3 regions of the Aquisalimonas sp. APHAB1-3 genome follow, and region 1 is predicted to be linked to each of the others. Evidence: predicted binding sites of a transcription regulator. Region 1 holds the regulator's gene; each other region holds the start of a gene.
The links. The regulator sigma-54, encoded in region 1, starts transcription at its own class of promoters, with help from an activator protein. The targets are predictions, from matches to a motif close to TGGCANGNTNCNTGCTT.
Positions count from the first base shown of each region.

Region 2: the regulator sigma-54 is predicted to act here: its motif matches at 5,435-5,451, upstream of ACNSTU_RS17080 (PEP-CTERM sorting domain-containing protein).
Region 3: the regulator sigma-54 is predicted to act here: its motif matches at 4,675-4,691, upstream of ACNSTU_RS05960 (DUF4168 domain-containing protein).

Region 1 covers NZ_JBLWFT010000009.1:24,057-31,576, forward strand. Annotated here, with positions in the region: gene pmbA (metalloprotease PmbA) at 1-429, shown strand, start outside; gene ACNSTU_RS13005 (type 1 pili tip component) at 454-792, opposite strand; gene ACNSTU_RS13010 (HPr family phosphocarrier protein) at 911-1,180, opposite strand; gene ACNSTU_RS13015 (PTS sugar transporter subunit IIA) at 1,185-1,595, opposite strand; gene rapZ (RNase adapter RapZ) at 1,592-2,461, opposite strand; gene ACNSTU_RS13025 (hypothetical protein) at 2,458-2,961, opposite strand; gene ptsN (PTS IIA-like nitrogen regulatory protein PtsN) at 2,958-3,431, opposite strand; gene hpf (ribosome hibernation-promoting factor, HPF/YfiA family) at 3,510-3,848, opposite strand; gene ACNSTU_RS13040 (RNA polymerase factor sigma-54) at 3,897-5,477, opposite strand; gene lptB (LPS export ABC transporter ATP-binding protein) at 5,631-6,356, opposite strand; gene lptA (lipopolysaccharide transport periplasmic protein LptA) at 6,353-6,907, opposite strand; gene lptC (LPS export ABC transporter periplasmic protein LptC) at 6,891-7,466, opposite strand; gene ACNSTU_RS13060 (KdsC family phosphatase) at 7,453-7,520, opposite strand, start outside.
Region 2 covers NZ_JBLWFT010000021.1:21,497-29,016, reverse strand. Annotated here, with positions in the region: gene ACNSTU_RS17110 (multicopper oxidase family protein) at 60-1,346, shown strand; gene ACNSTU_RS17105 (hypothetical protein) at 1,358-2,581, shown strand; gene ACNSTU_RS17100 (hypothetical protein) at 2,584-3,129, shown strand; gene ACNSTU_RS17095 (DUF2231 domain-containing protein) at 3,183-3,722, shown strand; gene ACNSTU_RS17090 (hypothetical protein) at 3,799-4,005, shown strand; gene ACNSTU_RS17085 (hypothetical protein) at 4,024-4,548, opposite strand; gene ACNSTU_RS17080 (PEP-CTERM sorting domain-containing protein) at 4,682-5,335, opposite strand; gene ACNSTU_RS17075 (alpha/beta fold hydrolase) at 5,693-6,514, opposite strand; tRNA gene ACNSTU_RS17070 (tRNA-Pro) at 6,779-6,855, opposite strand; gene ispB (octaprenyl diphosphate synthase) at 6,875-7,520, opposite strand, start outside.
Region 3 covers NZ_JBLWFT010000002.1:156,771-164,290, reverse strand. Annotated here, with positions in the region: gene ACNSTU_RS05985 (TspO/MBR family protein) at 39-512, shown strand; gene ACNSTU_RS05980 (YcgN family cysteine cluster protein) at 520-987, shown strand; gene ACNSTU_RS05975 (DUF938 domain-containing protein) at 984-1,592, shown strand; gene ACNSTU_RS05970 (sigma-54-dependent transcriptional regulator) at 1,606-3,018, opposite strand; gene ACNSTU_RS05965 (ATP-binding protein) at 3,011-4,540, opposite strand; gene ACNSTU_RS05960 (DUF4168 domain-containing protein) at 4,735-5,145, shown strand; gene fabA (bifunctional 3-hydroxydecanoyl-ACP dehydratase/trans-2-decenoyl-ACP isomerase) at 5,358-5,900, shown strand; gene fabB (beta-ketoacyl-ACP synthase I) at 6,035-7,255, shown strand; gene ACNSTU_RS05945 (YbhB/YbcL family Raf kinase inhibitor-like protein) at 7,355-7,520, opposite strand, start outside.

The DNA of each region.
Region 1 (7,520 bases):
GAGGGGGTGGCAACCGCCGACCGCACACTGGTGGAGGCAGGCGTGCTGCGCGGATACGTGCTCGACAGCTACTCTGCGCGCAAGCTGGGCATGGCCACCACCGGCAACGCCGGGGGCGTGCACAACCTCACGGTCCAGCCGGGTTCGCTGGATTTCGACGGCCTGCTGCGGGAAATGGGCGACGGCCTGGTGGTCACCGAACTCATGGGGCAGGGCGCCAATACCGTGACCGGCGACTACTCCCGCGGGGCCGCGGGCTTTCTCGTCAGGAACGGGCAGCTCGACCAGCCCGTGGAGGAGATTACCGTTGCGGGCAATCTGAAGGACATGTTCCGTACTCTGCGTGCGGTGGGCTCGGATACGGACACCCGTGGCGCCATCCGAACCGGATCGATCCTGCTGGACGACGTCATGGTGGCGGGGCGGTAGTCCGCCGCCGCCCGGCCCCCGCGGTCAGGACGAACCCTGCTTGCGCTGCAGTCGCTCCAGGTGCTTGCGGGTGAGGGCGTTGAAGCGTGGTGTCGTGCCCGCGTCCTCGTAGATCGGATCGCCCTGGTCGTCCTCGGCAATGACCTGCTTGCCCTGGATATAGGGGAAACCGGCCTCCAGATCGTCCAGCGCAGCAGAGAGGAGATCCGTGATCAGGTCCTGTTCCGACCGTCCGGGGTACATCTCCCGCAGGGCGGCGAGTTTGGCTGCATCGTGGATGGGCAGGTGGACTGCGTAGGTTGCCACCGTGCGGCGTTCACCGGCTGATGTCTCCCAGGCTTCGATAAGTTGCTTGACCTTCATGGGCACCCCCTCCCTTGGTCCTGCCGGCACGCGGGACGCCGCCGGCAACTCGAAACCGGGCATGGCCCGTTGCCTTCAGTGTATCACCGCATGGACGGGAGGCACCGTGCCATGTTGCCTATTCCGCCTCCTCGAAGCGCGCGTTGATCAGCGTCTCCAGTGCGTCCAGGGCGTCGGAGGCATCCTCGCCGTCGGCCTCCAGCGTGAGCGTCGTTCCCCGCCCGGCGGCCAGCATCATCATGCCCATGATGCTCTTGCCGTTGACGGTCTTGCCGTCGCGGTGAACCTGAATTCCGGCCTGATAACGCCCTGCCATGGCGACGAACTTCGCCGCCGCGCGGGCGTGCAGGCCGAGCTTGTTGATGATCGTGACGTCGCGGGTTGGCACGCGTCTACTGCTCCTTTCTTGTTCTGAACCGTTCCACCAGCAGGACACCGTCCTGCCCGCCCGTGAGCGCCTTGTCGGCCAGTTCCGTCAGGCGCAGGCCCGGGTAATTGAAGATGCGCAGCAGCATCGGCAGGTTGACGCCGGCCACCACGGTGATGCGCTGGTCGCCGGCAAGACTGGCCGCCACGTTGCTTGGGGTCGAGCCGTAGGCGTCGGTGAGCACCAGCACGCCGTCGCCGTCGTCCAGTTCATCGACCATCTCCCGCGCGCGACGCATCATCTCCGCCGGATCCATGTCCTGGAGCACATCCAGGGTCTGCGTCTGCAGCGGGCAGAAGCCGAGGGTCTCCTTGGCGGTCTCCAGAAGCTCCCAGCCGATGCGGTTGTGGGTAACCAGCAGGATGCCGACGCTCATGACAGCTCCCGGTGTCTCACGCTGACGTCCTGGGTCCCGTCCCGGAAGTGTGTCGCCAGCCGGTCGCTCAGGTAGACGGAGCGGTGTTGCCCGCCGGTGCAGCCGATGGCCACTGTCAGGTAGCTGCGGTTCTCGCGCTTGAAGGCGGGAATCCAGCGCTCCAGGTAGTCGCGGATGTCCGCGAACATCGTCTCCACCTCGCCGTGGGACGACAGGTACCCCGCCACCGCGGCGTCCAGCCCCGTCAGCGGGCGCAGATGCGGCTCCCAGTGCGGGTTGGGGAGCACGCGCACGTCGAACACGAAATCCGCATCACTGGGAACACCGTGCTTGAAGCCGAACGACTGGAACAGCAGCGACAGTTGCCGGGAGTGGCCGATGAGCCGCTCGCGCACGAGCTCCCGCAGCTGGTGCAGCGTAGTCGCCGTGGTGTCGATGACCAGATCCGCGCGCGACTGGATGGGCACCAGCAGCCGGCGCTCCCGGTCGATGGCGTCGGCCAACGGGATGTCGCCGGTACTCAGGGGATGCCGGCGGCGGGTCTCCGAGAACCGCTTGATCAGTGTGTCGTCGTCGGCGGTGAGGAACAGGATCTCCGGGCGGATCCCGGTGACGGTCTCCAGCTCGGCGAGTATGCCGGAGAACGCCTCGAGGTCCGTCATGCGGTTGCGGGCGTCGACGCCGACGGCATAGTGATTGGCCGTGCCCGGTTCCAGGCTGGTGATGTGCTCGCCGAAGGACGACAGCATGGTCACGGGCAGGTTGTCGATGCAGTAGCAGCCGCTGTCTTCCAGTGTATGGAGCGCCACAGTTTTGCCGGAACCGGACAACCCGCTGACGATAATCAGGCGGGTGTGTTCGCTCATACCGTACCTCCTGTCAGTTGATCGCCAGCGTGTAGCCGGGCGACGACTTCGACCAGCAATGCCAGTGGACGTTCCGGAGATACGGGCAGTGTGATGCGTGGTACGGTCCGGCCGAGGAGCAGGGTGTCGTCGACGGTGGGTGCCAGCCGCGGCCAGTCGGCCCACGACCGGGGCGACGTCAGCCGGATCACCCGGTCCACGGGCGCGCGCTCCGCCACGGTGTGGCTGCCGAACAGGGTGGTGACAGGCTGGGGGCCGAGGCCGCGGATTTCCAGCCAGCCCGCCAGTGCAGAGGGAGCCCGGCCATACAGCACCCCGTCTTCCACGGACAGGGTGACGGCATCGTCGGCGATCAGCCGGTGTCCGCGCTCCAGCAGTCGCAATGCCGTGTCACTCTTGCCGGTACCGCTTTCGCCTGTGATGAGGAGCCCGCAGCCATTCACGCTGACCAGCACCCCGGGAACGGTGGTGCCCGTGTCACCGGTCACGCGATCACTCATGTGCTCCCCTGGGTGGCCTCCCAGTCCCTGAGCAGCTCATAGACGGCATCGGCATCGCGGGCGTCGCGGAGCCTACGGCACAGGGGCTGGTCGCTGAACATTTCGGCGAGCCGGGCGAGAATCTGGAGGTGTTCGTCGGTGAAGTGCTCGGGTACAACCAAGGCGAACAGGAGATCGACGGGTTCGTTGTCGAAGGCGTCGAAATCGATGGCCTCGCTGGTGCGGATGAAGGCGGCGGTGGCCGAGTCATTGCCGTCCATGCGGGCGTGGGGCAAGGCGACGCCGTGACCGAGCCCGGTACTGCCGAGTTTCTCGCGGCTGATCAGCTTGTCGAAGATGGCGTTGGCCGGCAGGGCGGAGTCGGAGTCGGCCACCATATCGCTGAGGAGTTCCAGGCCCCGCTTCTTGCTGGTCACCTGGATGTCGCAGGCGATGCGCTCCGGTGTGATTAGGTCGGCAATCTTGATCATGCTTGTCCACGCAGGGTCGTGTCTGCGGATTCGGAAGTCGGCGGCGGTCCCTCGCTGGCGACCGCCGCTCCGCGCTGTTCAGTCCTCGTCACCCTCTCCCTGGGCCTTGGCCTGGGCGCCTTCGTTGCGCCGGTGGTCAGTGACCTTCTCCTTGTGCTTCTTCACCTGCCGGTCGAGCTTGTCGATCAGTCCGTCGATGGCAGCATACATGTCTTCGGCGCTGGCATCAGCGTAGAGCTTGGCGCCGCTGAGCAGCATGGTGGCCTCCGCCTTCTGACGCAGCTTCTCCACCGTCAGAATCACGTGGACGTTCACCACGTTGTCGAAGTGGCGCTCCAGCTTGTCCATCTTGGAATGCACGTAGTCGCGCAGTGCTTCAGTGAGATCCACATGGTGCCCGGTGATGTCGATCTGCATAGAGACTCCTCCCGAATGAGAGCCGGAAACGGCGAACCCCTTGTTGCCTCAGGCAATCCTTTTTCGTTCGTTCGACGAGGCAATGGACATGGATTCACGATACTTTGCCACTGTCCTTCGCGCCACATCGATTCCTTCATTTTTCAGGATTTCGGCCAGTTTGCTGTCACTGAGGGGCTTGCGGGCGTCCTCTTCGGCGATCAGCCGGCGAATCCGGGCGCGGATAGAGGTCGCCGAGCACTCCTGTCCATCCACGGTATGCACGTGGCTGGAGAAGAAGTACTTGAACTCGAACGTGCCGCGCGGCGTGTACATGTACTTCTGCGTGGTGATCCGGGAGATGGTGGACTCGTGCATCTCCACCTCTTCCGCCACCTCGCGCAGCACCAGCGGCTTCATGGCTTCCTCGCCCTGCTCCAGGAATTCCTGCTGGTGATTGACGATGCAGGTCGCGACCTTAAGGAGAGTCTCGTTGCGGCTCTTCAGGCTCTTGATGAACCAGCGCGCCTCCTGCAGATGCTGACGCATGGTGGCATTGTCGTTGCCCTGGTCGCCGCGCCGGACCAGGCCCGCGTAGTAACTGTTGACGCGGATCTTCGGTGACGCCTCGGGGTTGAGCTCCACCCGCCAGGCACCGCGCTCCTTGCGCACATAGACGTCGGGGACCACGTACTCGGCTGTGGGCGTGCCGATCTGGGAGCCGGGCCGAGGGTCCAGGGTGCGGACCAACTCCAGCACCTGGCCGAACTCTTCCTGGGTGACCTTGAGCTTGCGGGTGAGAGGCCCGAGCTGGCGGCTGCCGAGGAGGTCCAGGTGCTTGTCCACCAGCAGACGCGCTTCGGCGAGCCAGGGGGTGTCGTCCGGGAACTGTTCCAGCTGCACCAGCAGTGCTTCGCGCGGGTCCAGGGAGGCCACGCCCAGGGGGTCGAACCGCTGGATCAGGTGGCGGACGGCCTCCACCTCGTCAGGTTCGACCGGTTCGTCGCCGTCGGTCACCGATTCGCAGATCTCGTCCACGGTGACGCCGAGGTAGCCGTCGTCGCGCACGCCGTCGATGATGGCCTCGGCGATGGCCATGTCGCGCTCACTGAAATGGGAGAGTTGTGCCTGCCACAACAGGTGGTCATGCAGGCCGCCGCCATCGCCGGCGGTGCGATTCTCCCACGCCTCGCGCTGCTCATCGTCCCCGCCGGGGGCGCTGTATGCGGTGCTGCCGTCGTAGATGTCGTTCCAGTCGGAGTCCAGGGGCAGGTCGTCTGGGATGTCGCTCTGGTCGCTGGCTGACTTGTCTTCGGCGCCGTCGTGATCGTCCACCGTGTCGGCCACGTCCGGCGCGGTGTCGGTGTCCGTGGTGTCGCTGCCGGCGGACTCGCCGTCGCTGGTCGCGGCTTCCCCGTCGTGCTGCTCGGAGCCGGCGTCGTTACCGTCATCGCTGCGGTCGGTTTCGGTGACCGCCTCGTCGCCCTCGTCAAGCTCGTCGGCGGGCTCCAGCATCAGGTTGGAATCCAGCGCCTGCTGGATTTCCGTGCGCAGCTCCAGGGTCGACAGCTGCAGCAGCTTGATGGCCTGCTGGAGCTGCGGCGTCATGGTGAGCTGCTGACCGAGACGTAGCTGCAGCGACTGTTTCATTGGCGATGCCTCTCTCCTGCCGCCCCTCGGGCCGCGGGTCAGGCCAGGCCTGCATACGAGTGGGTTGATAACCCTATCGTAACTGACTCTGTCGCTGGTTAGAACATTGGCCCGATACTTGCGTGGGCTGAGCGAAAGTGCTACGGAGCGTGGTCACAGGCGGAAGTGTTCACCCAGGTACACCTCGCGGACCTGCCTGTTCGCCAGGACTTCCTCCGAACTGCCGCGAGCGATGACCTCGCCCTGGGCAAGGATGTAGGCGCGCTGGCAGATGCCGAGCGTCTCGCGCACGTTGTGGTCGGTGATCAGCACGCCGATCTCCCGGTCCGCCAGGTGGCGGATGATTTCCTGGATATCGAGCACGGAGATCGGGTCGACGCCGGCAAAGGGCTCGTCCAGCAGGATGAACTGCGGGTTGGCGGCCAGTGCCCGGGCGATCTCGACACGCCGGCGTTCGCCGCCGGAGAGACTGATGCCGTTCTGGTCGTGGAGGTGGCCGACGTTGAATTCGTCCAGCAGCTCCCGGGCGCGCTCCCGGCGCTGCTTGCGATTCAGTTCGGGGCGGGTCTCGAGGATGGCCAGCAGGTTGTCCATTACGGTGAGCTTGCGGAAGATCGATGCTTCCTGGGGCAGATACCCGACGCCGCGGCGGGCACGTATGTGCATGGGCAGGTCGGTGATGTCGTTGCCGTCCAGCTCGATGCGCCCGCCGTCGGCCTGTACCAGGCCGACCACCATGTAGAAGCATGTGGTCTTGCCTGCGCCGTTGGGGCCGAGCAGCCCGACCACCTCGCCGCTGGAGACTTCCAGTGATGCGCCGTGGACGACGGTCTTGCGGCGGTAGGTCTTCACCAGGTTCTCGGTGCGCAGCAGGCTCACTCGTCGTCTCCGTTGTCCTCGTCGTCGGGGAACAGCCGGATCTGCACGCGACGTCCGGTCTCGGGCTCACCCCGTGCATGCACCAGGTCGGCAACCACTTCATACTCGATGCGCTCGCCGGTGAACGTGTTCCGCCCCTGGGTCAGCCGCGCGCCCTCCAGCAGGATGACCCGTTCGGGCCCGGTGGCGTAGTACTCCATGCGCGGCGCTTCGGCCTCGATGGCGCGGCGGTCATCGCCACCGCGCTGGTTGTAGACGGCGGGTTCACCTTCCACCACCACATGGTCCAGGGCCTGGTTGCCACCGTCATCTTCCCGCAGGTGGACGGTCATGCGGTCCCCGGTAATGCGCCTCGGGCCGCGGGTGAGCACCACGTTGCCGGTGTACACGCTGACGCCGCGGGCGTTGTCGATCTCGGCGTTGTCCGCGTCCAGGTCGATGGGCTCGGCCTGGGCGCTGCCAATGCCGAGCAGGAACAGCAGGGCCGCAAGGAGCAGTGCCGGCCGCGTCTGTCTCCTGTTGCGGGCTGCAGGGTTACTCGGGTACGTCATAACGACCTCTCACCTCGGACAGCAGTTCCACCAGTTCCCGGTCGAGATACGCGCGCACGCCGACACCCTCGATACGCGCGCCATCGCGCCAGTAGACGGCATGACGGTCCGTTTCCGCGTACCGGCGCTCGGGTTCCAGGTGAACCTCGCTGGTATCCACGTTGGCGGGCAGGTTGTCGCTGCCGCCGGCGCGCCGAATCTCCACCTCACCCTGAAGGTGGACGTTCTCGACGTTGTTCGTGGCCCGGCCACGTTCCGCGCGCAGATGCCACGGTTCGCCGGACTCGACGAAGTAGGTGATCTCCGGGCGGTCCATCAGCCAGAGGTCCCGGCCCTGGAAGTGTTCCATGCGCGGCGAGACGACCTGGTAGGTCGGTGTGCCCTCGTCACTGGTGGCATGCATGGTAAACGTTTCCATGAAGTAGTCCGGTCGCTGTTCGGCGTCCTCCGGATCCACCTCCAGTGGCTCGTGGGTATCCTCGTCGAGGACCCACCAGCCCACCGCGACCAGCAGGATCACGGCGACGATGCGGAACGTCCAGCGCTTATCCGGAAGCATAATCCGAGATCATCCCGTCCAGCGCGCCGCGCGCCGCCAGCAACAGCTCGGCCA
Region 2 (7,520 bases), on a different contig from region 1:
GGCCGCACGGGCAGCTGCCCTGCGGTCCACTTCTCGATTCGTTCCAACGAGGTGACAACATGTCCAGCAATCACGACGACCGGCATGACGATGCCGGCGGGGCGGCGACCGATCCCGTTCGTCGCCGCTTTCTGAAGACCGCGGGCGCCCTGGCTGGCGGCGCCGTGGCCGCCGCACCCTTCGCCGCCTCCGGGCGCTCGCCGGAGGATTTCGGCGTCGCGCCACGGCACCTGCACGAGCCGGGCAAGGGCTCCATGATGTTCATGGAGGACCATGCCCACGAACATGATCGTCATATCCTCCCCGGGGCGCCCGATGACGTGGACTACCGGGTGTTCGACATGACGTTCGACCTGATCGAGCACGAACTCCTCCCCGGGGTGAAGTTTCCGGCGTTTGCCTTCAACGAGCAGGTGCCCGGGCCGGTGTTCCGGGTGCAGGAGAACGACTGGATCGAGGTGAACGTCACCAACAACACCGAGGAGATGCACACCATCCACTGGCACGGGGTGGATCTCATCTACACCATGGATGGCGTGCCCATGATGTCCCACGACCCGGTGCACCCGGGGGAGACATTCACCTACCGCTTCCAGGCCCGCCCCCACGGCACGCGCTTCTACCACTGCCACTGGGGTACGCCGCTGCACATGATGTCCGCCCTGCACGGGGCGTTCATCATCGACTCCCCCAATGACCCCATCCGCGAGCAGTTCCCCTACGAGCGGGACTACGTGCTGATGCTGGAGAGCTTCGATCTCGAATTCACCCGGGAGCACATCAACGAGGTGCTCGAAGGCATGGGGCAGGTCAACAAGCTCATGCGCGACGGGCGGCTGTCGGCGGCCACCCACGGCTTCTTCAAGCGCTACGACGACTTCGTCAAGGCCATCGAGGAGGGCTGGCGGCCGCCGTACACACGCGGCAACGCGCCCGGCGGCACCATCACGCCCAACTTCTTCGCCATCAACGGCAAGTCCTACCCCTCCACGGTGGGGGAGCACGGCCACCTGCGCATTCGCCAGGGGGAGTACATCCGCATCCGGCTCATCAATGGCGGGATCTCGGACCACCACATGCACCTGCACGGGCACCAGTTCTGGAAAGTGGCCGAGGACGGCAACCCGCTGCCGTATCCCATCAAACTTAACACGGTGCCGGTGACGCCGGGCAAGACCGTGGACATCATCGTCTACGGCGACAACCCGGGGTTCTGGGATTTCCACGACCACAAGGAGATCCACAGCCGCAACAACGGCATCTACCCGGGGGGCATGATCACCATGCTCGAGTACGAGGATATGGGCGATCCGCCCTACGTGCCGTCCACCACCATCAACCAGTGAGGAGGTGCCGCATGAAACAGCATGCCCTGATGATGACCGGCGCGCTCCTCACGGTGGCGTTGCCGGCCAGTGCGTTCGAGATCGACCCGCACGTGCCGCCGGAGATCGTGATCGGCGGGCGTGGCCTGGCCACCGTGGATTTCGAGCAGCTCCAGCGTGTGGACGAAGGCGCCACCTCCGAGGAAGGCGTCAACATCGATGACTCCAGCCTGCTGCTCGGTTTCGCCAAGCACCTGCACGACGACAACTACTACGGTTTCGGCGCGTTCGGCTTCAAGGCCCTGGGCGATACCGAAATGAACGAGAGTGTCTTCCTGCACCAGGCCTACGCCGGCGTGGGCGGACGTCAGTGGGAGGCGCGTGCCGGGCGTACCGGGTTGCCCAACAGTCTGGTGCGCTTCCCCACGGTGCGGGATGACGATCTGCTCGCCTATACCCACGTGCCCAACGCCCGCCTGGACGGTGACAGCGACACGCTCAACCTCTACGGCGAGCAGGTGGCGGCCGACTGGTGGTTCACGCCGTATGTCGGTGTCACCGCCGCCGCGCTGGCGCGGCCTGAGGGCGAGCCCGACAACCCGCGCTACGGCAGCTTCAACAGCGGCTCGCTGGGCTTGCACTACCGGGTGCCGGAAACCATGGATACCGACCGGGGACTGACCTTCGCGGGCCTGTCCGTGGACGTGCAGCCGTTCGATGAGTCGGATGACCCCGACCTCGACGATGGCGATCTGGTCACGGTCCAGCTCGGGGCGGGGTTCAACATCAGCGGCCACCCGGAGCGGCTCCTGCACCTGGACACCCAGCTCATGTGGAGCCAGGGCGAGGAATACGATTCGCTCGAGAGTGGCCTCCAGCGGGCGCGCAGCGATGCCACGTCCGCCGTGGCCTCCCTGCGCTATCGTCACCGACCCTACCTGCAGCAGCGCTGGCAGGCGGCGCTGACCGTGGCAGGGCAGGACTACGGTGATTTCGACAATGCCCGCCGCTACGCAGTGGCTCCCAGCTTCGCCTGGCGCCTTGGCAACGGCATCGACGCGGTTGCCCAGGTGGCCCACGAGCGCTACGAGGGTGACCTGCGTCGCGGCGTTGGCCTTGAGCACGAAACCACGGTGCAGTTCGGCGTCAGCATGCAGTTCGACCACACCTTCAACCAGTCGGTCGGTCGGCGCGACGACATCATCCACCTGGAGCACGACATGCTGCTGCCGGGTCCGAGTTTCGGAGGACACTGACCATGAACCGGAATCTATTGACAACACTGCTGTTCGCCCTGGCCCTGGCGGCCTCACCGCTGGCCTTGGCGGAGAACGACCACGGGGACCACGGCGATCACGGCGATCACGGCGATCACGGGGACCACGGGGACCACGGGGACCACGGCGACCACGGCGACCACGGCGACCACGGCGACCACGGCGACCACGGAGACCTCGGAGACCACGGAGACCACCGCGATCATCATCACGACGACCATGATGATCACGCCCATGATCACGGCGCCGAGGAAGGCGAGGGCGCCTGGTCCTATCTGGAGCGTGACAACCCGGAGCCCTATGCTGCGGATGAACGCCACGAAATGCTGCCGGTCCCACAATTTGGTCACATGTACGTTCAGGCCGACCGCGTGGGTGCGGACACCCGCTGTGATGCTTTGCTGGAGACGTCACACGTGATGGTGGACCGGCAGACCCGGGAATCCTGTGGCGAGACCGTGGAAGCCGACCGTGATGATCACGACGATCATGATGACCACGGCGACCACGACCATCACGATCACTGAGGCGCCCGTCAGCCCGGCCGCCCCTCGGGGTGGCCGGGCCCAAGGAGGAAGCAATGCTGCAGTCACTGCCCAACTGGCACCCGATTTTCGTTCACTTCACGGTGGCGCTGTTCTTCGTCGCCGTGCTGCTCTACATCGTTGCCCATTTCAGCCCGCCCGGGGCGTTCGGCCGTACGGTCCGCATTGCTGCGCGGGTCAATCTCGCCGTGGGCGTTCTGTTCACCATCGGGACGCTGCTCAGCGGCTGGTACGCCTACAACACCGTGCCCCACGACGCGGCCTCCCACGCCGTCATGACCACCCATCGCAACTGGGCACTGATCGCGTCGGCCGCGTTCGGGCTGCTGGCCATCTGGGCGGTGCGCTACTGGCTCCGGAACCAGCGCGAGGGCGGTGCGTTCGTCCTGGCGGCCGCCATCGCCGCCGCACCGTTGATCGTTGCCGGGCATTACGGCGGTGAACTGGTCTACGGCCACGGCGTTGGCGTGCAGTCCCTGCCAGACACGGACGGGCACACACACAACGGTGATGACCACGGCCATGAGGACGATGCCGGTCACGGTGACGACGGCAACGGCGAGCACTCCCATTGAGGATGTCCGGATCGAGTATCATGGACCACACTGCCACTAATGCCATTGATGACCTTGCGTGCCGGGAGATGCAGCAATGACGATGCTCGAAGGAATGGTTGGACTCCACCTGGTCTGGATGCTGATCGTGGCGGCCATTGTCGTCGTCCCGTTCTGGCGGATCTGCCGCAAGGCGGGTTACCCGGGTGGCCTGAGCCTGTTGATCCTGATTCCTCTCGTGAATCTCGTCTTTCTCTATTTCCTGGCGTTTTCCCAGTGGCCGGCGCACCGCACGTTCAGGTGAGCGTGGCTCACACCGTGGTCATGTTCTGGGGAGCCAGCGATCGGCTTGACGCCGCAAGCTGTCGTCGAGCAGGCCGACGATTCGTTCCATGCCCTCCATGAACTCTTTCTGTTTTGCTGCCTTCTTTCCGAAGGCGGAAGGCGTAAACGGCTGGGTCGTCTCCAGGACGCCCGCGAGTTCGCGAACCAGGGCGGGATCAATCCATGCAGGCCACAGGTAGTGCTTCTCGTTTTTGCACAAGCGGTAGAGCCTGACCGATTTTGCCTGAACCTGCTTTGCAGCCTCCCATAGGGCGGGGTCCTCCCTTTGGATCTCGGACAGGGGCTTGTGCCACTGGTCGACCAGCTCCCCGAGCGAGAAAGCCAGGTAGCTCTCGCTGGCGACCTCTTCAGCCAGGTTTCTTACGTTCTCGACGTGTTCCATGCGCTGCTTGGCGAGCGCGGGTATGAAGATTTCTCTGCGACGAAGGAATAATCCAGCCGCCGCGAACCCGACACCGATGATGATCGCCAGGTGTGAGAGCGTCTCGATGGTCGCTGACATCCGCCTGGTGCTCCGTCAAAGCTGACCGGTGATCAAGCCGAGAATCCGGGGGAGGTCCGGTTGGCCCGAGCGGCGAATCGGAGCAAGCAGGAAGCCTCACCCTGGGGGAGGCTTCCATGCCGTCATCTGCTGTTCACACATTGTGTGAGCGGCGTCGAGCCGACCACGCCAGCCCTATCAACCCGAGGCCGAAGAGGGCGAGAACCCCCGGTTCGCTGATGTGAACCCCGTTGGCGCGGTAATAGACGCTGATATGCGAGATGTCCGTCTGCTCGACGCCCTGGCCCTGGTGCTCGAACGGCGGGAACGTAAAGGGCGTCTGATAGGTTCCGCCCGTGGCGTTGGTCTCGATCAGGTAGCCCACCAGATTGGTGAATGCGCCATCCTTGAAGATGAACATCAGCTCGCTGTTGTTATCCCAGAAATCGGGAAGTGCCAGGCTCCATTCTCCCCCGACTTCATCGCCATCGACGTCAATGAATGCGGACGGGTCATCCGGGTCGTTGAAAAGAGGGCCGCCACCCTGCGGGGCCTCCCACTTGCCATCGAACAGCCAGTCGTTGAAACCGAAGAACTGATTGTCGTTGATGACGCTGAGGCTGTCGTTGGTGTTGCCCCCAATCGGCTCCAGGATCTGGCACCCCGTACTCGGCGTGACACGATCCGAGATGTCCGGATCCAGCGTATTACAGTTGATCACACTGGCGCCGGCCTGGGCGCTCCAGAGCGTGAAACCGAGCACTGGCGCGGCGGCCAGAAGTGACAGTGATGTAGTCCTAACGTGCATGGCGATTCACCTGTGACGAGGCTTACCGGCTTGGGTCATGGACCGGTCCCGGTGCGCTGGGCGGGCGTTCGTCAGTCGTACGCCCTCAGGAGCCATGCTTAGCAATCAGCGTGCCAGTCTGAAACAATCGAGACCGATTGGCCGTGTTGGCTGCATCCAGCGACATCGCCTGCCTCATGGAGCCTGGAGTCGACAAGTAGGTGTAAGGCGGACTGACACGTGTGATGTTCCTCGAAGGGATGGGTTTCAGGTGGGCGGGTTCGGGCGACGTGTGTGGATGCGGTCTGCGGGCCGCGGCGTGGCCGTGGCCCGGGACAGCGCGAGTGTAAAGTAGACGGACTCGGAGTCTCCCTGTTCTTACGCCCTGCCGACCCACGCCGGGTGCGTGTCCTCCAGGGTGTCCGGAGCCGTGAGAAACCGGATGACTGCATCGGCGTATAGCGCCGGCGCCGTGTTCATGCCCTCGTGTGCCTGCCCGGGTAGCGGATCAACGCGGACGTCTTGCAGGGCGGTGGCCAGGCTGTCCGTGGCGAACAGACCCCGCGGGCTCTGCGTACCGATCTGGAGCAGTACGGGCGCAGATACTGCCCGCAAGTCGGCGGTCTGATACCGATACCTGCTCAAGGCGCGGATATCCTGCAGCGACGCTTCGGCGTCTGCGACGATGCTCGGCCAGAACGGGGATTCCCTGAGTTCCCGGAGCTCTTCTTCGGGAACGGACAGGCTGCCCCCGAAGAACGTTGCCGCGAAACCATCCCAGTCACCTGTGGTGGCGATGTCCTCCAGTTGTTGCAGTGTTGCCTGATCGTGGATGTCCGGTGACGGCGGTTCATACAGAACCAGCTTGCGTATCGCGTGCGGAATTCTCAGCGCGGCCGCCAGGGCGACATGAGCGCCATAAGAGTGTCCGAGCAGAAACACCGGCTCACCAATGGACCTGATCAGCGCCGCCACGTCCATGGCTTCGTCTTCAACGCCATGGCCGTGAGTCGCTGTGGTCTCGCCACGCCCGCGCCGTGCCAGCGTGTAGACGGTGAATTGTTGCTGCAGCAGGGGCCGGACCAGCTCCCAGTTGCTGACGTGATCGCTGAAGGAGCCATGGACAAGGACCAGCGGCGGCCCGAATCCGTAGGTTTCGAAAGAGACATCGATACACTGGGGCGAAGTGAGGCATTTCATGAGGCACCTCCGGGGCGGCGGCAGCCCGCGTCTCGCGGGTCGATCGGCGTGACATAAAAATAGAACGACCGTGCTATCTCTAATCTATAGATAGGACGGGCGTGCTATTTTGTCAAGAACGCTGCGTGCGGCCGAAGCGGTATTCCCGGGGGGCTGTTTCCTCAAACGAAAAAACCCTTCGCCTCCCAGACCTGCAAACGCCCTGCATAGGTCTGTGAAACGAAGGGTTTTCAGCCAACGACGTCGGGAAGTCGTTGATTTGTATGGTCGGGGTGGCAGGATTTGAACCTACGACCCCTGCCTCCCGAAGGCAGTGCTCTACCAGACTGAGCTACACCCCGATATTGTGTGGCCGGCGCGTCAGTACTCGCGCTCGACGCTGAACTTCGCCAGGGATTCCATCGACCGCCGGTAGGGCGACTCGGGCAGACACCCGAGGCTGGCGATGGCCTTGTCCACTGCCTGTTCAGCGAGGGCGCGAGTATAGGTGATCGCGCCGGTCGTTTCAATCGCTTCGAGAATCGCGTCGATATCGTCGCGCCCGCCCTGCTCGATTGCCTTGCGGATCACTGCCGCCTGCTCCGCCGAACCGTGTCGCATGGCGTGGATGAGCGGCATGGTCGGCTTGCCTTCTGCCAGGTCGTCGCCGATATTCTTGCCCGTGGCGTCGGCGTCGCCGGTGTAATCCAGTGCGTCGTCCACTAGCTGGAACGCGGTGCCGAGCTGGCGGCCGTACTCGGCCAGGCCCTGACACACCCGTTCAGGCTGATCGGCGAGCACGCCGCCCAGTTGCGCCGCCGCCTCGAACAGCGTGGCCGTCTTGCAGTAGATCACCCGGAGATAGTTCTCTTCGGTGGTGTCGGGCTCGTTGACGTTGAGCAACTGCATCACCTCGCCCTCGGCGATGGTGTTGGTGGTGCGCGCCATGATCTCCATGACCGGCATGCGGCCGACACCCACCATCATCTCGAACGCGCGCGAGTAGAGGAAGTCGCCGACCAGGACG
Region 3 (7,520 bases), on a different contig from region 1:
CCTACAGCGACACCAACGAGGGAGGCCAACGCCCGCCCATGAACCGCATGTCTCTGATCGCCCTGCTCGCATGGCTGTCCCTGTGTTTCCTGGTTGCCACCCTGGCCGCCACCGTGACGGACCCGGGCACCTGGTATGCGCAACTGGAGAAGCCGGCCTGGACGCCGCCGGATTGGCTGTTCGCCCCGGTGTGGACGGTGCTCTACACGGTCATGGGCATCGCCGCCTGGATGATCTGGGAGGCCCGCCACAGCGCCAGTGGCAGCAGTGCCGCGCTCGTGCTGTTCGTGGTGCAGCTCGGACTGAACGGCCTTTGGTCGTGGCTGTTCTTTGGCCAGCATGCGATTCTGCCGGCGTTCATCGACATCCTGCTGTTGTGGACGGCGCTGGTGGCCACCGTGATTGCGTTCTGGCGCATCCGCCCCGTGGCTGGCGCCCTGCTGCTGCCGTACCTGGTGTGGGTCACTTATGCGGTGGCACTGAATGGCGCCATTATGGTGATGAACGCATAGGTCGATGATGAGTCAGCAAACGCGGCCGTTCTGGGAACGCAAGCATCTGGAGGAGATGACCGCCGACGAGTGGGAGTCGCTTTGCGACGGCTGCGGGCGCTGCTGCGCCCACAAGCTCGAGGACGAGGACACCGGCGAGATCTTCTCCACCGACATCGCCTGCCGCCTGCTGGACTGCCACTCCTGCCTGTGCTCCGATTACCCTAGGCGCCGGGCGTTCGTACCCGATTGCCTGCAAATGACCCCGGAGCTGGCGCGAACGGCACCGTGGCTACCGGCGAGCTGTGCCTACCGGCGGGTGGCCGAGGGCCGCGGCCTCGCCTGGTGGCACCACCTGGTCTCGGGTGACCGGAACACGGTGCACCACGCCGGGGTCTCCGTGCGCGGACGCATGGCACGGGAGCAGGATGTCGCCGACACCGAGCTGGAAGACCACATCGTCGACTGGATTCACCAGGAGCCGGAACCGCAATGATGAAGACAGACACCCTGCCCTGGTCCCAAGCGTGCGAGAACAACAAGGGGCCCATTCTGGAAGTCCTGCGCACCTGGATGCCGGCATCCGGCCATGTGCTTGAGATCGGGACGGGGACGGCACAGCATGTGGTCTTCTTCGCGCAGGCCCTGCCGGGGCTGCGCTGGCTGCCCACGGACCGGCCCGGCACCCTGGAAGGGGCGACCGCCCGTATACGGCAGGCCGGAGTGGCCAATGTCGCAACGCCGGAGTCGCTGGACGTGCTCGCCTGGCCGGACGGCATCACCGGGGCCTTCGACGCGGTCTTCTCCGCCAATACGGCCCACATCATGGGGTGGCCGGGGGTGGAAGCGCTGTTTGCGGGGGTTGGTCGGGTGTTGCGGCCGGGCGGCCGGTTCCTGTTGTACGGTCCGTTTGCCTATGGCGGCGAACACACGGCGCCCAGCAACGCCCGCTTCCACGTCACGCTGCAGCAGCAGGATCCGCAGAGCGGCATCCGCGACATGGACGACCTGCTGCCGCTTGCCGGGCGCCACAGGCTCCGGCTGACCGAGGACGTCGCCATGCCCGCAAACAACCGCACCCTGGTGTGGACGCGGGACTGACCAACAGGCGTGCTCAGCCGTTGATGCGCTGGTCGCTCTCTTCGTCCAGCCGCCGGTACAGGGTGCGCCGGCTCACGTTCAGCAGGGCCGCGGCGCGCCGCTTGTTGCCCCCCACCTGCTCCAGCACGTAGGTGATGTAGCGACGCTCGAGTTCGTCCAGCGTGGGCAGGATGGGGCCGTCGAGAAACTGCTCCATGGCGGTGTCCAGACCAGCCTTGTCCACCTGCGGCCGCTGCTGATCCTGCATGCGGCTGGGCAGGTGCTCCACGTCCACCTGGTTGCCGTGACAGAACGTCACCGCCCGCTCGATGGCGTTCTCCAGCTCACGCACGTTACCGGGGAAGCCGTACTGCTTCAGGCAGTTCATGGCCGCCGGCGTAAAGCCCTGGACGTCCTTCTCCAGCTGAACCGCGAAACGCTCCAGGAAGCGGGCGGCGAGCAGTTCCATGTCGTCCTCCCGCTCGCGCAGAGGTGGCACGCGCAGGGTAAACGTCTCCAGCCGGTAGAACAGGTCCTCGCGAAAGTCTCCCGACTCGATCAGCTCTTCCAGGTTGCGATTGGTGGCAGCGACGATGCGCACGTCCACGGTGTGCTCCTTGTTGGCGCCCACCGGGCGGATCACGCCGTCCTGCAGCACCCGCAGCAGCTTGGCCTGCAGTGCCATGGGCATCTCGCCCATCTCGTCCAGGAACAGGGTGCCGCCATCGGCCTGATCGAACAGGCCCTTGTGGGCCCGGGATGCGCCGGTGAACGCACCGGCCTCGTGGCCGAAGAACTCGCTCTCCAGCAACTCCGCCGGCACACCGGCGCAGTTCACCGCCTGGAAGGCCGCACCCGCGCGGCTGCTTTCGGCGTGGATGGCGCGGGCGACGAGCTCTTTGCCGGTCCCGCTCTCACCGGCCACAAGCACCGGGCCAGCGGCGCGGGCGAGCTGGCGAATCTGGTCGAACATGACCTGCATGACACGGCCACGCCCGATCATGCCATGAAAGCTGTCCTGCTCGATCAGCTCCCGGAACCGCTGTACTTCGCCGCGCAGTCGCCGAGTCTCCAGCAGGCGGTTCACCGAGAGCATGAAATGCTCCAGGTCCAGCGGTTTGGTCAGGAACTCGTCGGCGCCATGCTTGAGTGCTTCGACAGCCTGGGAAATGGTGCCGAACGCGGTGATGATCAGAAACGCCGGGCGGGCGTGCAGATTACGCACCTCCTGCAGCAGCGCCATGCCGTCCATGCCCGGCAACCGCAGGTCACTGATGACCACGTCGGGGCTGGCGTGCTGGAGCTGCTTGAGCGCCCGCTCCGCCGAGTCCACGGCGTCCACCTCCATGCCGGCATCTTCCAGTTCGTCCCGCAGAAGTTCGCGCAGACCCGGGTCGTCTTCCACCAGCAGGATCTGCTCCGCCTGTTTCGCCGCCTTGTTACTCATGGTCGCTTCCTTTGATCTGTTCGCTCTCTGGCCGCGCCTCGCGGGAGAGCGTCAGGGTGAACCGGGCGCCCTCGTCGGGGCTGACGCCCACCGCGATGGTGCCGCCATGTTCCGTGATGATGCCGTGGACGACGGCCAGCCCCAGCCCGGTCCCGTCACCCACAGCCTTGGTCGTGAAAAAGGGCTCGAACAGGCGTGGCCGTATCTCCTCGGGAATGCCCGGGCCATTGTCGTCGATGGTGAGCGTCACCGGATCGGCGTTGTCCCAGTCGACGGTGATCTGTCTGGCACCGGCCTGCAGGGCATTGCGCATGAGGTTCACCAGCACCTGTTCAATACGCACGGGATCCACATACAGTTCCGGCCCCGGGGTTTCGCCCCGCACCACGACCGCTGCCCCGTGCTCGCGCAGGCGGTCCTCCAGGGAGGCAAGCGAGGCGCCCACCAGGTCACCGAGCCGGCTCCAGCGGAACTGCCGACTGGACGTACGGGCGAATTCCAGCAGCTGCCGCACGATGTGCTCCATGCGCGTCACCTCGGCACGGATCTGCTCCAGCGAGCGCTCCTGGCGTGAATCGGCGTCGGCGTGGCGCAGCGCCCGTTGTGCCTTGCCATCGATAACGCTCAACGGCGTCCCCAGCTCGTGGGCCACGCCGGCGGCCAGACGGCCTATCGCCGCCAGCTTCTCGGCGTGACGGAGCTCGTCTTCCAGCCGCGTCTGCTCGGAGCGCCGCCGGGCGATCTCCTGTTCCGCCTCTTCCATGCTGTTAAGCATGGTGTTGAATGCCGTACTCAGGGAGCGGACTTCCTTGGGACCTTCCGCCGACGCCCGATGCTCCCGCTCGCCCGCCTCGATCCGCGACATGCTGCCGGCAAGACTTGCAAGATGCCTGCCTATGGCGCCGCGGTGACCAACCAGCAACAGCAGGCTGATCGCCAGCCCCGCAGCCCCCATGAAGGCGAACGCCTGCAGCCGCATGCGGCCAATGTCGTCACGAAAGTCGCTGCCGCGTCGGGTCACCTGCAGCAGCCCACTGATCCGGCCACTGCTGTCCGTCAGTGGCTCGAAGTAAGAGTAGACCTCCTGGCCCTGGATCTGCTCGTAATCGCCGCTGCGTTCACCGTCCGCCGCGCGCTCAGCCAGCTCACGGCTCTCCGGCGTCGGGTTGACTGCGCCCACTGCCGCAACCAGGTCACCCTGCTCGTCGTACACGTACGCGCCGTACACCCGCCCGATACGGAATACCGATTCGAGCGCCTGACGGACGCTGGCGTCCTCTCCCTTCTCCAGGCTGTCGCTGATGGGCAGGCGAATGGCCCGGGCCACCAGCTCCACGTCTTCCTTCATCCGCGTTTCGATGGCCTGCTCCATAGTGCGCAGACCGACGACAGTGACCAGGCTCATGGCGATCAGCAGCGGCAGAAGGACGCGCAGGATCAATGCCCAGCGCAGGCTGTAGCCATGATTCCAGAGGCTGTGAAGGCGCGTGATGGCGCGGCTCAACTTTGTCGCATGTGTCATATGTATACACTATGTGTCACGATGAGGGGTCGCAAGATGGCCTGCAGGAATCCGCCGGGTCCCCGGCCAGCCCGGCGCTCATGACGCGGCCTGACAGGCGATGCAGCGCCGCCTCCCTGGGTGAACCACCCTCCTGGCACGACGCCTGCATCAGTTGGGCCACAAGTCAGTTCAATCGTTCGAGGTTCAAAGTGATGAAAAAGCGTAACAGCATTCGGTTTATGATCCCGCTGATGTCCGGCCTGTTGCTCATGCCGGCCATGTCCGCCCTTGCAATGGACGGCGACGACGCTCAGGCAGAGACCTACGAGCAGGAGCCTGACGGCATGGCCGAGCAGCAGGATTTCGACGACGAGACCCTTGAACGGTTCGCGGACGCCTATGTGGAAGTCGGCGAGATTCATCGTGAGTACTCGGAACGGCTTCAGGGCGCCGAGCAGACCGAAGACGCGCAGCAGCTCCAGCAGGAGGCCAATGACGAAATGGTCGAAGCGATCCAGGAGAGTGGTCTTGAAGTGCAAGAGTACTCCGCGGTCGCAGCGGCGCTGGAGCGCGACCCGGAGATGCGCGAGGAGGTCGTCGGCATGATCGAGGACCGTCAGTAATGCCGGAATCGGCCGCTGGCCGATGAGTCAGATGTTTTCAAGTGGTTGCCCTCCACGCTTGCCCCGTGTTCTTCACGGGGTTTTTTTTGGATAGGCGCCGGAGATGCCAGACTGTCGATCAGTACTCGATCCCGTCTGGCGTATCCCTTACACTTTGCCTTTATCCACGAATACGGCGCGGGCGGACTCCGTGTGCGCCATCCGAGGACCAAATGGCAACGAATCCGCATTACCTGAAGAACGATTCCAGTTTCGCCTACGACGACCTCATCCGCTGCGCGGAAGGGCGCCTGTTCGGCCCGGGCAACCCGCAACTGCCCAAGCCCAACATGCTGATGCTGGATCGCATCGTTCACATCGACGACACCTCCGGGGCTTACGGTAAGGGCCACATCCACGCCGAGCTGGATATCCACCCGGGCCTGTGGTTCTTCGACTGCCATTTTCAGGACGATCCGGTCATGCCCGGCTGTCTCGGCCTGGATGCCATGTGGCAACTGGTGGGGTTTTTCCTCGGCTGGAAAGGCGGGCTTGGCCGCGGCCGTGCGCTGGGGTCCGGGGAAGTGAAGTTTTTCGGTCAGGTGTTGCCTGACGCCAAGCTTGTGACCTATAAGATCGACATGAAACGGGTCATCATGCGCAAACTCACCATGGGCATCGCGGACGCCGAGATGCTGGTGGACAACAAGCCCATCTATAGTGCCACCGACCTCCGCGTGGGGCTGTTCCAGTCGCCGGAGGCGATGGAAGGCTGACATCATGTGGCGGTCCTGTCAGTGGATGCCGGCACCGCGGTGCGGGATCGCGAGAGCAGGGCACCCTCAGACGTCTCATCCCGTGCACTCTGCGAGCACGCTCGCGGCCTGGGCGTAGCGAGGAGCAAATCAGTATGAAACGTGTGGTAATTACAGGTCTTGGCATTGTCTCCTGCCTGGGGAACGACAAGGAATCCGTCACGGCGAGCCTCCGGGAGGGCCGATCCGGTATCCGTTACCGGGACGCCTACGAGGAGATGGGCTTGCGCAGCCGCGTCGCCGGGGTCGTCGATCTGGACCTGGAGGAGCACGTCGACCGCAAGGCACGCCGTTTCATGGGTGACGCCGCTGGCTACGCCTACGTGGCCATGCAGCAGGCCATTGAGGACGCCGGACTGTCTCCGGACCAGGTCTCCAACCCGCGCACGGGCCTGGTGGCCGGTTCGGGAGGCGGGTCCACCGAGAACGTGGTCAAGGCCACCGACATCCTGCGTGAGCGCGGTGTGAAGCGCGTCGGCCCCTACATGGTTCCCAAGGTCATGGGCAGCACCGTATCCGCCTGCCTGGCGACCCCGTTCCGGATCAAGGGGCTGAATTACTCCATCACTTCGGCCTGCGCAACCAGCGCCCACTGCATCGGCACTGCCATGGAACAGATCCAGCTCGGCAAGCAGGACATCGTTTTCGCCGGTGGCGGCGAGGAAGAGCACTGGAGCATGACCATGCTCTTCGACGCCATGGGCGCGCTGTCATCCAAGCGGAATGATACGCCGGAGACCGCCTCGCGCGCCTACGACGCTGACCGCGACGGATTCGTCATCGCGGGCGGCGGTGGCATGCTGGTGGTGGAAGAGCTGGAGCACGCCCTGGCGCGGGGCGCGACCATCTATGCCGAGCTCACCGGGTACGGTGCCACCTCCGACGGCTACGACATGGTCGCTCCGTCCGGGGAAGGGGCCACCCGCTGCATGCAGCAGGCGCTCGCCACCCACGAGGGTGCAGTGGATTACATCAATGCCCACGGCACCAGTACGCCTGCCGGCGATATCACGGAGCTTGGAGCGGTGCGCGATGCCTTCGGTGATGCCATGCCGAAGATCAGCTCCACGAAGTCGCTCACGGGGCATTCCCTCGGCGCTGCCGGTGCGCAGGAGGCCATCTACAGCTTGCTGATGATGCGTGACGACTTCATTGCGGCCTCGGCGAACATCGATACGCTCGACCCCGAAGCCGAGGGCGCGCCGGTGGTGCGCGAACGGGTGGACAACGCCGGCCTGCAGGCCGTGATGTCCAACAGCTTCGGCTTCGGCGGGACTAATAGCTCGCTGATCTTCAAGCGGTACGGCAGCTCCTGACGCGACTCCCGGGGCGCACCGGCACCAGCATCAAGAAGAGGGCGGACCCGCAAGCGGGTCCGCCCTCTTCAGTTCACGGACGCAGTAAACCGGCGCCGACTACCCTTTAACCTTCGGATTCAGGGTGTACGTGCCGGTGATGGCGGCACGGTCCAGCACGTGGCCACTGAGGGCCTGCCGGACATCCTGCCCCGTAAACTTGCCGTCCACCGGGCAGCGCTCCAGATCCGTCGCGTAGAGGGTGAAGACGTAATGATGGAGCAGC